3 regions of the Mesorhizobium sp. M1217 genome follow, and region 1 is predicted to be linked to each of the others. Evidence: riboswitches for the same ligand, from Rfam matches in the RefSeq annotation. Region 1 holds a riboswitch; each other region holds the start of a gene.
What was found. A riboswitch is a leader RNA that binds a small molecule or an ion and turns the genes downstream of it on or off. The one in region 1 is predicted to bind cobalamin.
Positions count from the first base shown of each region.

Region 1 (3,266 bases):
AGCGGCACCAGCCGCACGGTCCTGACATAGTCGACATGGCCGACGACGAACATCGACGGCAAGTTGGTGGCATAGGTCTGCCCGGCAGCACGCTCGGCCGGCGTCAGGCTCGAAAAGACCGAGCCGTGGACGCGCCCGTCGCGCGACCAGGTTTCGGCCCCGGCCCGCAAGCCGCCGGCAAATTCCGGCGCGTCATTGTCGGCGTGGCGCGCCCATTCGGGGTCGTCGTGCCGGCCCATCAGGCCGCGGCCATAGATCGGCACCAGCCGCGACAGGTCCTTGTGGACGCCAGGGCAGTGCAGGCACTCGTTGAAGTTCTCCCAAAATATCTTCCAGTTGCAGTTCATAACCTTGCGCAGCACATGGCCGCTCAGCAGCGTTTCCAGCGGCCAGTTGGCGAGGTTGCCGGATGCCGGATCGAAGGATGTTTCAGCCGAACCGGCAGCGTCTTCCGCGAGGTTGACGAAAACGAAACCGCTCCACACCGACAGTGCTACGCGGTAGAGCGGATGATCGGCCTTGTCGAAACCGTCCGGCAGCGATTTCGATGGCACGCGCACCAGATCGCCGCGCAGCGAATAGGACCAGGCGTGGTAGGGGCAGGTGATGAGCCGCGCCTTCAGCCGTCCTTCGCTCTGCTGGCAAAGCTGCGAGCCGCGATGCCGGCAGGTGTTGTGAAAGGCGCGCAATTCGCCGGTCTCGTCGCGCAGCACGACGACCTCCTGCGTGCCTATGCGAAACGTCCTGAAAGCCAGCGGATGGGCAAGGTCGGCCTCGCGGCAGACCAGCAGCCAATTGCGATACCAGATGGCCTCGAGATCGCGCTGATAGCCTGCGATGTCCCAATAGGCCGATGACGGCAGCGTCGGCTCGGCCCGCGTCAGGCCGTTATAGGGACCGCGCTCATTCGGGCTGGGTTGCATGCCGGCTTCCTCCCCATCCGCCAGCCGACACCCGGCTGTGAGAATTGTCAATTGCGGCGCCGGCCGGCGAGCTTGGCGAGGCGGCGCATTCGCCACACGATCCGGCGGAATTTGGTTTGCCGGGCGCGGCGATTCTGCCTATAGTCGCTGATGTCGTCGGTTCCGTTTGGAACCAAGAGGGAATGCGGTGCGGGCGAAATTCTTGCCCAATGCCGTGGCTGCCCCCGCAACTGTGTGCGGTAGTCCTCTCCATATGCCACTGAAGATTTTCTTCGGGAAGGTGGGGAAGGGCGCTGATCCGCGAGCCAGGAGACCTGCCGGCGACAGGAAACTGACTTCTATGCCCTCGGGTGGAGGGCGAAAGGACAAGACATGAATACCGCTTCCGTCTCGCTCGGCGCTTCCGTCTCCTCGCAGTCGCGTTTCATGCAGCTGGCGCTTGCTGCATTCCTCGGCATTTTCGTCATGGGCTTTGTCGGCTTCTCGCACATCGATGCGGTCCACAATGCCGCCCACGACTATCGCCACTCGATGGGCTTTCCCTGCCACTGACAAGGGGCTGACATCATGACACTGTTTCGCAACGTCGTGTTCATCGCGGCGATCGCAGGGCTCGTGGCCGGCGTCGTTCTCGCCTGCATGCAGGCCTATGCCACGGTGCCGCTGATCCTGAAGGCGGAAGTCTACGAACAGGCCGGCGGCGGCCATGACCATGCCGCGGCACCTGCGGCACCGGTCGAAAACGCCGGGGGCACGATGGCTATAAGCAGCGCCGCGCCGGCACCGGCTGAAGCAATGGCTCCGGCGGAGGACGAAGGCTGGGCGCCGGCCGACGGTTTCGAACGTTTTGCCTTCAGCGTCGTTGCCAATATCGTCACCGGCATCGGCTTCGCGTTGGTCCTGGTTGCGGTTTCGGAGTTCGCCGGCGGCATCGGCAATTGGCGCCAGGGCCTGTTCTGGGGGCTTGCCGGCTTTGCCGTGTTCACGCTGGCGCCGGGCCTCGGCCTGCCGCCGGAATTGCCGGCAATGCCGGCGGCCGACCTTGTCCAACGCCAGATCTGGTGGTGGGCAACGGTGGTGGCGACCGCCGCCGGTCTCGGCCTGCTCGCCTTCCGCAGATCGCTGCCGCTGGCGGTCCTTGCGGTGGCGTTGATGGTGGCGCCGCATATTGTCGGCGCGCCGCAGCCCGACAGCTTCGAGACGACAATCCCGGAAGGCCTGCATCATCAGTTCGTGGTGGCGGTGACGCTGACCAATCTGGTGTTCTGGCTGGTGCTCGGCGCGGTCGTCGGCGTGGTGCGCGGCCGCTTCACCGGCACGGCGACCAGCCTGCGCGACAGCTTTGCCTGACCGCGCTGCCGGGGCGCTGACCCTGATCATCGGCGGTGCGCGCTCCGGCAAGAGCGTGCATGCCGAGAGGCTGGTGAGTGCCTGTCCGGCGCCATGGAGCTATATCGCGACGGCGCAAGCCTATGACGAGGAGATGCGCGAACGGATCGCGCTGCACCGCTCGCGCCGCAGCGCCGGCTGGACGACCATCGAGGCGCCGCTCGACCTTGCCGGCGCGATCGAGGCACTGCCTGACGGCCAGCCGGTGCTGATCGATTGCCTGACGCTGTGGCTGACCAACCATATGCTGGCCGAACATGATGTCGAGGCCGAATGCCGAAGGCTGGCAGATGTGCTGTCGCGGCCGCGTGGACGCTGGTTCGTGGTGTCCAACGAGGTCGGCCAGGGCATCGTGCCGGAGAATGCGCTGGCAAGACGGTTTCGCGACGCGGCCGGCCGGTTGAACCAGGACGTTGCCGCCGTCGCTGACACCGTGCTTTTGATGGTGGCGGGGCTGCCGCTCAGGGTGAAATGACATGGCTGATACTATCGACCCCAAGGACGAGGAGCGCCACCGCGCCAAGATGGCCAAGCGCAAGGCGGTGCAGGACGCCGAGGTTGCAGCCAAGACGGTCGAGAAAGGGCTGTTGATCGTCAACACCGGTCCGGGCAAGGGCAAGACCACGGCCGCCTTCGGGCTGGCGCTCAGAATGCTCGGCTACGGCAAGCGCGTCGGCGTCGTCCAGTTCATCAAAGGCAAATGGCACACCGGCGAGAAGGATGCTTTTGCCTGCTTCGGCGACCGCGTCGTCTGGCACGCCATGGGCGAGGGCTTTACCTGGGAGACGCAGGACCTGAAACGCGACATCGCGGCGGCCGAGGCCGCCTGGGCCAAGGCACTCGAGCTGATGGCCGAGCCGTCGATCAGCCTGGTGGTGCTCGACGAACTCAACATCGCGCTGCGCTACGACTACCTCGATCTCGAAAAGGTGGTCGCGGCGCTGAAGGCGCGTC
Region 1 covers NZ_JAMYMA010000017.1:143,189-146,454, forward strand. The annotation lists gene NKH37_RS25790 (aromatic ring-hydroxylating oxygenase subunit alpha) at 1-923, opposite strand, end outside; cobalamin riboswitch at 1,064-1,259, shown strand; gene NKH37_RS25795 (CbtB domain-containing protein) at 1,296-1,475, shown strand; gene NKH37_RS25800 (CbtA family protein) at 1,491-2,273, shown strand; gene cobU (bifunctional adenosylcobinamide kinase/adenosylcobinamide-phosphate guanylyltransferase) at 2,266-2,787, shown strand; gene cobO (cob(I)yrinic acid a,c-diamide adenosyltransferase) at 2,789-3,266, shown strand, end outside.

Region 2 (3,266 bases), on a different contig from region 1:
CCCTCGGCGCGAGGTCTCGGCATCGGCAAGCGGCTGGTCGAGGAATGTATCGGCTTTTGCCGCGCCACGGGTTACAGGACACTGACGCTGTGGACCAACGACGTGCTCGCCGCCGCCCGCCACATCTATGAGGCTGCGGGCTTTAAATTGACCGACGAGGAGCGCCACCATTCCTTCGGCAAGGATCTGGTCGGCCAGAACTGGAATTTGGAGTTGTAGCAGCGCTTCCGGCGCTTCGGCGCCGGCCTGCCGTGCCTCACCCTTTGACCGGTATCCAGATTTCCAGCCCGCCATTGCCGCTGCGCGGATCAAATTCGGGGCCGTAGCGCTCGAATTCCGGCGCATCGGCGATCTCGTGCCCAGAGGCTGGCAGCCATTTGTTCCAGATCGTGTTGACCGTGCGGCGGATGGTCGAGATATGGTCACGATGGGCGAACACGGCGTATTTCTGCGCCGGCACGCGCACACGCCAAAACTCCCTCGGCAGGTCCGAAAAATCGGACACTTCGACGCCAGCGATGTAGTCGAAATTGCCGGCGTCGTCGCCGTTGACGCAGACGCCATAGGCGACGTCGCCGATCTCGCCAGGAATGTTGCCAATATAGGGGCCGAACCGCTGCCACTGCATCGGGGTGCCGGCGCTGGTTTCGCAGCTGTAGCGCTCGCCGAGACCGGCGATGAGAAACGGCCGGCTGGTCTCAAAACGCGGCGGTTCGAGAGTGGCGAGAAAGGACTGGTCCATCAGGATCGGCTCCACAAGATCGAGGTTGTCGAGCGAGCCTTGTGCGCGCACCAGTTCCGGCGTGGTGCCGAACTGGTCGCGGAAGGCGCGGGTGAAGGCCTCATGCGAGGCATAGCCGGCGTCGAGCGCGACCGAGAGGATGTCGGGTGCGCCGGCGCCAAGCTTGCGCGCCGCTTCGGTCAGTCGGCGAGAACGGACGTAGCTCATCACCGAACGGCCGGTAGCCGCGCCGAAAGCCCGCGTCACATGAAAGCGCGACACCCCGCTGATCTTGGCGACATCGTCCAGCGAGACTGCTTCGGGCAGATGGCTTTCGACGAACCACAAGGCTTTCTCGATCGGATTCATTTGGCACCTCGCATTGGCCCAGTCTCCGCATTGGCCCAGTCTTTACATGGCCCAGTCTTTACATTGGCCATGTCTTATATTGGCAAGATTATGGTGCCGCTTCCTGGCGGAGGCAGTTTGATCGAAATTGCGCACTGCGCAAATCGAGAGCGACGGTCGTCGGCAAGTCGCAGGCGTCGCGCGAAAAGGCTTGACAGGAAGCGGGCAAACGTCCTTTTAAATGTAACGTTATTACATCACGAGGTCTATATGGCTCCTTCTGACAAGACTTATTGCGCTGTGATTGGCGGAAAACTAGGGTGGCTGACTGATGGTCCCCGAGTCGAAAGGCAAGGGGTGAAAAGGGAACACGGTGAGATCTTCGGATCGAGGCCGTGGCTGCCCCCGCAACTGTAAGCGGTTAGCAAAATCCGAAGTGCCACTGGCCGGCAAGGCTGGGAAGGCAGGATGGCGCAAAGACCCGCGAGCCAGGAGACCTGCCATCAGCATGAGTTGACCGGACGGGGTGTGCCGGGAGGAGACGTGGACATCGGTCTTGTCGGCCGGTCCGTCCAGCTTCCTTCCGTCGCCATTGAGAAAGTGACGGCAAGTTGGACGCCTCCCAGCCTCTTCTTGAAGCGTGTGAACTGAGCGCGACGACGAATGGCCGGTGCCTGGTCAGCGCGGTGAGCCTTTCGATAGCGCCGGGCGACCGCCTCGCCATCATCGGCCCCAACGGCGCCGGCAAGACGACGCTGCTGCGCATGCTATGCGGTACGCTGCGGCCAAGCGCGGGAGATGTGAGATTTTCCGGACGCCGGCTGGAGAGGTTTTCGGCCGCCGAGCGGGCACTGCACATGGCGGTCGTTGGCCAGACCGACCAGCCTGATCCGCGGCTTGCCGTGATCGACTACGTCGAGCTTGGGCGCGTCCCGCATGCCGGCTTGCGACGGAGGAGCGAGCAACGCGACATCGTCATTGAAGCACTTCGCAGAACCGGCCTGCTGCCGCTGCTCGGCCGCACGATCGGCTCGCTATCCGGTGGCGAGCGGCAACGCGCCCAGTTGGCGCGCGCCATCGCCCAGGAGCCCAAAATCCTGTTCCTCGATGAACCGACCAATCATCTCGATCCGCGCGCCCGCAGCGACCTTCTCGAACTCGTATCGCAGTTTGGCATGACCGTCGTGGCGGTGCTTCATGATCTGTCGCTTGTCACGCCATTTGCCACCAGGGTCGCGGTGATGAACGAGGCCCGCCTGCAGGCACTTGCCAGTCCGCGCGAGGCGCTGACCAAGAAGTTGATCCGCGAGATTTTCGGCGTTGACGTGCTTTGGCTGCGCCATCCCACCGAAGACCGCGAACTCACGGTCTTCGACGTTCCGAACCGCGCCTCTTCACATCCCGATTTGACCAAGGAGCAACATCCGTGAAACGCCTCGTACTGTCTTTTGCCTCCCTCCTACTTGCCCAGACCGCCTTCGCTTTCCCGGTAACCGTTGATAGCTGCGGCACGCCGCTGACGTTCGACGCCGCGCCGAAGCGCGCCGTCATCCAAGATTTGAACATGGCGGAGATGGCCTTCGCGCTGGGGCTGCAACCATCGATCGTCGGCCTGACCGGCATCACCGGATGGTATAAGGTCGGTCCGGAATTCAAGGCCGAGCAGGGCGCGATCCCGGAACTCGCGCCGAAATACCCGACCCTCGAAAACCTCGTCGCCGTCGAGCCCGATTTCTTCTTCGCCGGCTGGTATTACGGCATGAAGCCTGGCGGCGAGGTGACGCCCGATACGCTGGCCCCGCACGGTATCAAGACGCTGGTGCTGACGGAAAGTTGCGTCCATCTCGACCAGAACCGCCCCGCAGCCTCGATGGACCTGCTCTATGGTGATGTCGAAAAGCTGGGCAAGATTTTTGGCAAGGAGGCGGAGGCGGGAAAGCTTGTTTCGAACTGGAAGGCGCAGCTCGCCGATATCACGGCAAAGATCGGCGACCGCACGGGAACGCGTGTGTTTCTTTACGACTCCGGCGAAGACAAACCCTTCACATCAGGCAAGTTCGCGATCCCCAGCGCCATGATCGCCGCAGCCGGCGGCGACAACATCATGGCCGACATGCCGACGAGCTGGGGCAATACGGATTGGGAGACGGTGGCGGCCCGCAATCCGCAATTTCTTATCCTGCTCGACTACCAGGAC
Region 2 covers NZ_JAMYMA010000019.1:88,100-91,365, forward strand. The annotation lists gene NKH37_RS26970 (bifunctional helix-turn-helix transcriptional regulator/GNAT family N-acetyltransferase) at 1-219, shown strand, start outside; gene NKH37_RS26975 (GyrI-like domain-containing protein) at 257-1,090, opposite strand; cobalamin riboswitch at 1,385-1,588, shown strand; gene NKH37_RS26980 (ABC transporter ATP-binding protein) at 1,681-2,499, shown strand; gene NKH37_RS26985 (ABC transporter substrate-binding protein) at 2,496-3,266, shown strand, end outside.
Region 2: another riboswitch for cobalamin. It lies ahead of NKH37_RS26980 (ABC transporter ATP-binding protein); the one in region 1 lies ahead of NKH37_RS25795 (CbtB domain-containing protein).

Region 3 (3,266 bases), on a different contig from region 1:
AACTCACCGTGCACCAGCACGTCCAGCCCGATCTCTTCCTGCCAGCGAATTGCAGCCTCGATCTCCTTCTTCAGGAAGGTCTCGTAGTCGACATAGCTCAGCTGGTCCTTCGCATGAGCGGCCCGCGCCCTGCGTACCTGCGGCGTCTGCGGGAAGGACCCGATGGTCGTCGTCGGGAACGGCGGCAGCCCGAGCGTGCCGGCCTGGACTCTGGAGCGCTCGGCAAAAGCGCTCTCTCGTCGCTTCATGCTGTCGTCAATGCTGGCGATCCGCCCCTCAACCAGCGGGTCATGGATCTTCGTGGATGTCACGCGAGTGGCGGCAGCCTCGGCAGACGCTTTCAACGCGCCTGCCACCGCATCCCTGCCTTGGGACAGGGCCCGGGCAAGCAACACCAACTCGTCGGTCTTCTGGGCCGCGAAGGCGAGCCACGACCTGATGTCCGCGTCGAGTTCCGTCTCCATGCGGAGGTCGATCGGCACATGCAGCATCGAGCAAGAAGGCGCGATCTCGACGCGGTCCAAGGGCCAGCCGGCGACGATCGGTTTGATGCGGTCGAGAATGGCGGGCAGGTTCGCACGCCAGATGTTGCGGCCATCGATCAAGCCAAGCGAGAGCACCAGATCCTTCGGTGCGAGCCGACCCACCGTTTCCAGCTGCTCGGGAGCGCGCACGAGATCAATATGCAGCCCGGCCAGGGGCAGAGAAACCGCGGTTTCGAGATTGTCTCGCAGCGGCCCGAAATAGGTAGCCAGCATGATCTTCAGCTCGGGCGCGGCTTTCGACAGCTGGCCATAGGCGAATTCGAACGCAGCTCGTTCGTTCGGGTTCAGATCGAGGACAAGCGCTGGCTCATCGATCTGCACCCAGTCGGCTCCAGACAGCTTCAGCCTCTGCAGGAGTTGCTCGTAGACGGGCAGCAGCCGCGGCAGGAGCGCGATGGGATCGAAGCCTTCGGCAGGCGATTTCGCCAGCTTGAGGAAGGTGATCGGTCCAAGGATGACTGGGCGTGTGTGAACGCCGAGAGCTTTAGCCTCGATGAAGTAATCGACCGGTTTCGTCGACGAGAGGGCGAACGTCTGATCATCGTTGAGTTCCGGCACAATGTAGTGATAGTTGGTGTCAAACCACTTGGTCATTTCCATCGCGGTTACATCAGACCGATGAGCCGCCTGCTGGTGACCAGCGTGTCGACAATCCTCCGTCTGACCCTGGTTGCCCCGCGCCATTGCGAAGTAGATGTCAAGTGGAACCTCGCCGCTATTCCAGCCGTAACGGGATGGAACGGCGCCGACCATGGCTGCGGTGTCGAGCACATGGTCGTAGAGCGAGAAGTCGTTCGACGGGATTTTCGACACGCCGCGATCGTGCTGCTCCTCCCAGCTAGCGGCACGGAGCGCCTTCGCGGTCGTGAGAAGGTCGGCAGCGGACGATTTTCCGGACCAGTAGCTTTCAAGCGCGAATTTCAGTTCTCGCCGACGACCGAAGCGCGGCACGCCGAGCGTTGCTACAGGAATTTGCTGAGAGACAGTCATGCATACCCCGATGGTTGGGGCGTCGGTGACAAGGAAGGCGCTAGCAGGCCGGCACGAACGCCAGGCTGCAGCGGCCATCGAGACACCCCGCCCGTGGACGTAATTCGCCGTGGCAGGTCTCCTGGCTCGCGGGGTCATAGCCTCTACCCGTCTTCCCAAGGCTATTCGCCTCAGTGACATGAGTGGGGTTGGCTCGCCGCTAACAGTTGCGGGGGCAGCGCCGGCATCGCACCGGCTTCCCTCTTAGCTCCGCTGCGGCAGCGCCGTACGGAGAACCACGACACGGAAGACAATTACCGCAGTTCGCTTCTTTGTCAACGCCGCATAAAGAAATGTTTATGTCGTTATGTTAAATTTCCGTTGGCATGTTGCCAAAGGTCGCCTTGAAAGCGAAACTATGGAAGCCTTGAGCGGCCGGTAAATCAAAGCAATAACGCACAGCGGTCCAGGAGGATAGGAGTTCGTCGGCTGCCGGCGGCAAACTACCGGCAAGCGCCGTGGTGCTGCTTCCCGCATCATGCGAACGCCACCTCGGTGTCGAACTTCGGCTCCGAGCTTCCGACCGCTTCGTTGGTGATCTGCTCGCGACCACATCCGGCTCAATGGCGAGGCTGTTGCCCATGTGGAAACTGTTGGCCGTGATGCCCTCGGTGATACGACAGAACGATTTCGAGGGGAGCACCCCGAGGCCCGGCGCAGCGGCCTGTTGCGAAGTGATCGAGGCCAATGTCTCGAACTGCTTGTTCGCAGCCCACCGGCTCAAGGTAACCCGGCTCAAACCACCGGGCCAGCTCAAGTCCTGTCCAAATGAGGCCTGAGCGGCAAATCGTCGTGCACGCGCACGGTTTGGCGTTCGATCTTGTGATGGGTCTTGGGCGGACAATCGCCACGGTGCAGCGCGCAGAAGCGGTTCCCCAATTGGAAGCCGAGGGCGGTGAGGGCAAGCCAGCGCCACCGCGGAGGGGGACTTGGACCTGTTTGCCCTGCTGGACCACAAGTTCGCGACACAGGGCCTCAAGGAGAAGACCAAGAGTGATTATGCGCGGGACCTCGCCAAATCATCAAAAGCAGCGGGCAGTCAAAGTTCGGCGCCGATTGACATGGAGATAGCCATCGCGGCGACCCCCAGGCGGACCGCAAGCCGGAATACAACCGGGTGCAGGCGGCCAAGCTCGTCCACAAGATGGCGTCGGGCACATACCGACGATGGGGAGAGCGGACCGTGGAGTGCAGGAACTTCACGCCTATCCACGCTCCCGTGGACGTGTCCTGCGGCACATCGGCAGCGATATTGAGGAGGCAGTTGAGCTTCTGGTCGAGCACTCTTACCTGCCACTACCTACGCTTCACTTCATCTCGCACTGAAAACGCAGCACGCAAGGTCGAGATGTAACATGTGGCCTTCGTGGATGATTCTAAGCTTCCTCGGGCGCGGTCAATCTGTGATAACGGTCGCTTGGAACCTCCATCACCGCGACGCGATCAAGGTTGGCGTATCGCGCTCGGTAGTAACCTTCTTCCTCCACTTCGGCGAAACTACACTGGGGAACGTCAAACGTCGCAGCTTCCAATCCGAAGAAAGTCGTAGTGGTTTCTTCATCCAAGAAGTTCCACTCATCTTCTCCGTCGTCATACGTGACGCGAACATAGGAGGCCATGCGCACGGCTTCCTGATCACCCATCTCTGCGATGATGGCATCGCATTCTTTCTTCAGCTTTCCTGAAACCTCA
Region 3 covers NZ_JAMYMA010000033.1:21,978-25,243, reverse strand. The annotation lists gene metE (5-methyltetrahydropteroyltriglutamate--homocysteine S-methyltransferase) at 1-1,535, opposite strand, end outside; cobalamin riboswitch at 1,630-1,830, opposite strand; gene NKH37_RS32615 (hypothetical protein) at 1,885-2,331, opposite strand; gene NKH37_RS32610 (helix-turn-helix transcriptional regulator) at 2,951-3,266, opposite strand, start outside.
Region 3: another riboswitch for cobalamin. It lies ahead of metE (5-methyltetrahydropteroyltriglutamate--homocysteine S-methyltransferase); the one in region 1 lies ahead of NKH37_RS25795 (CbtB domain-containing protein).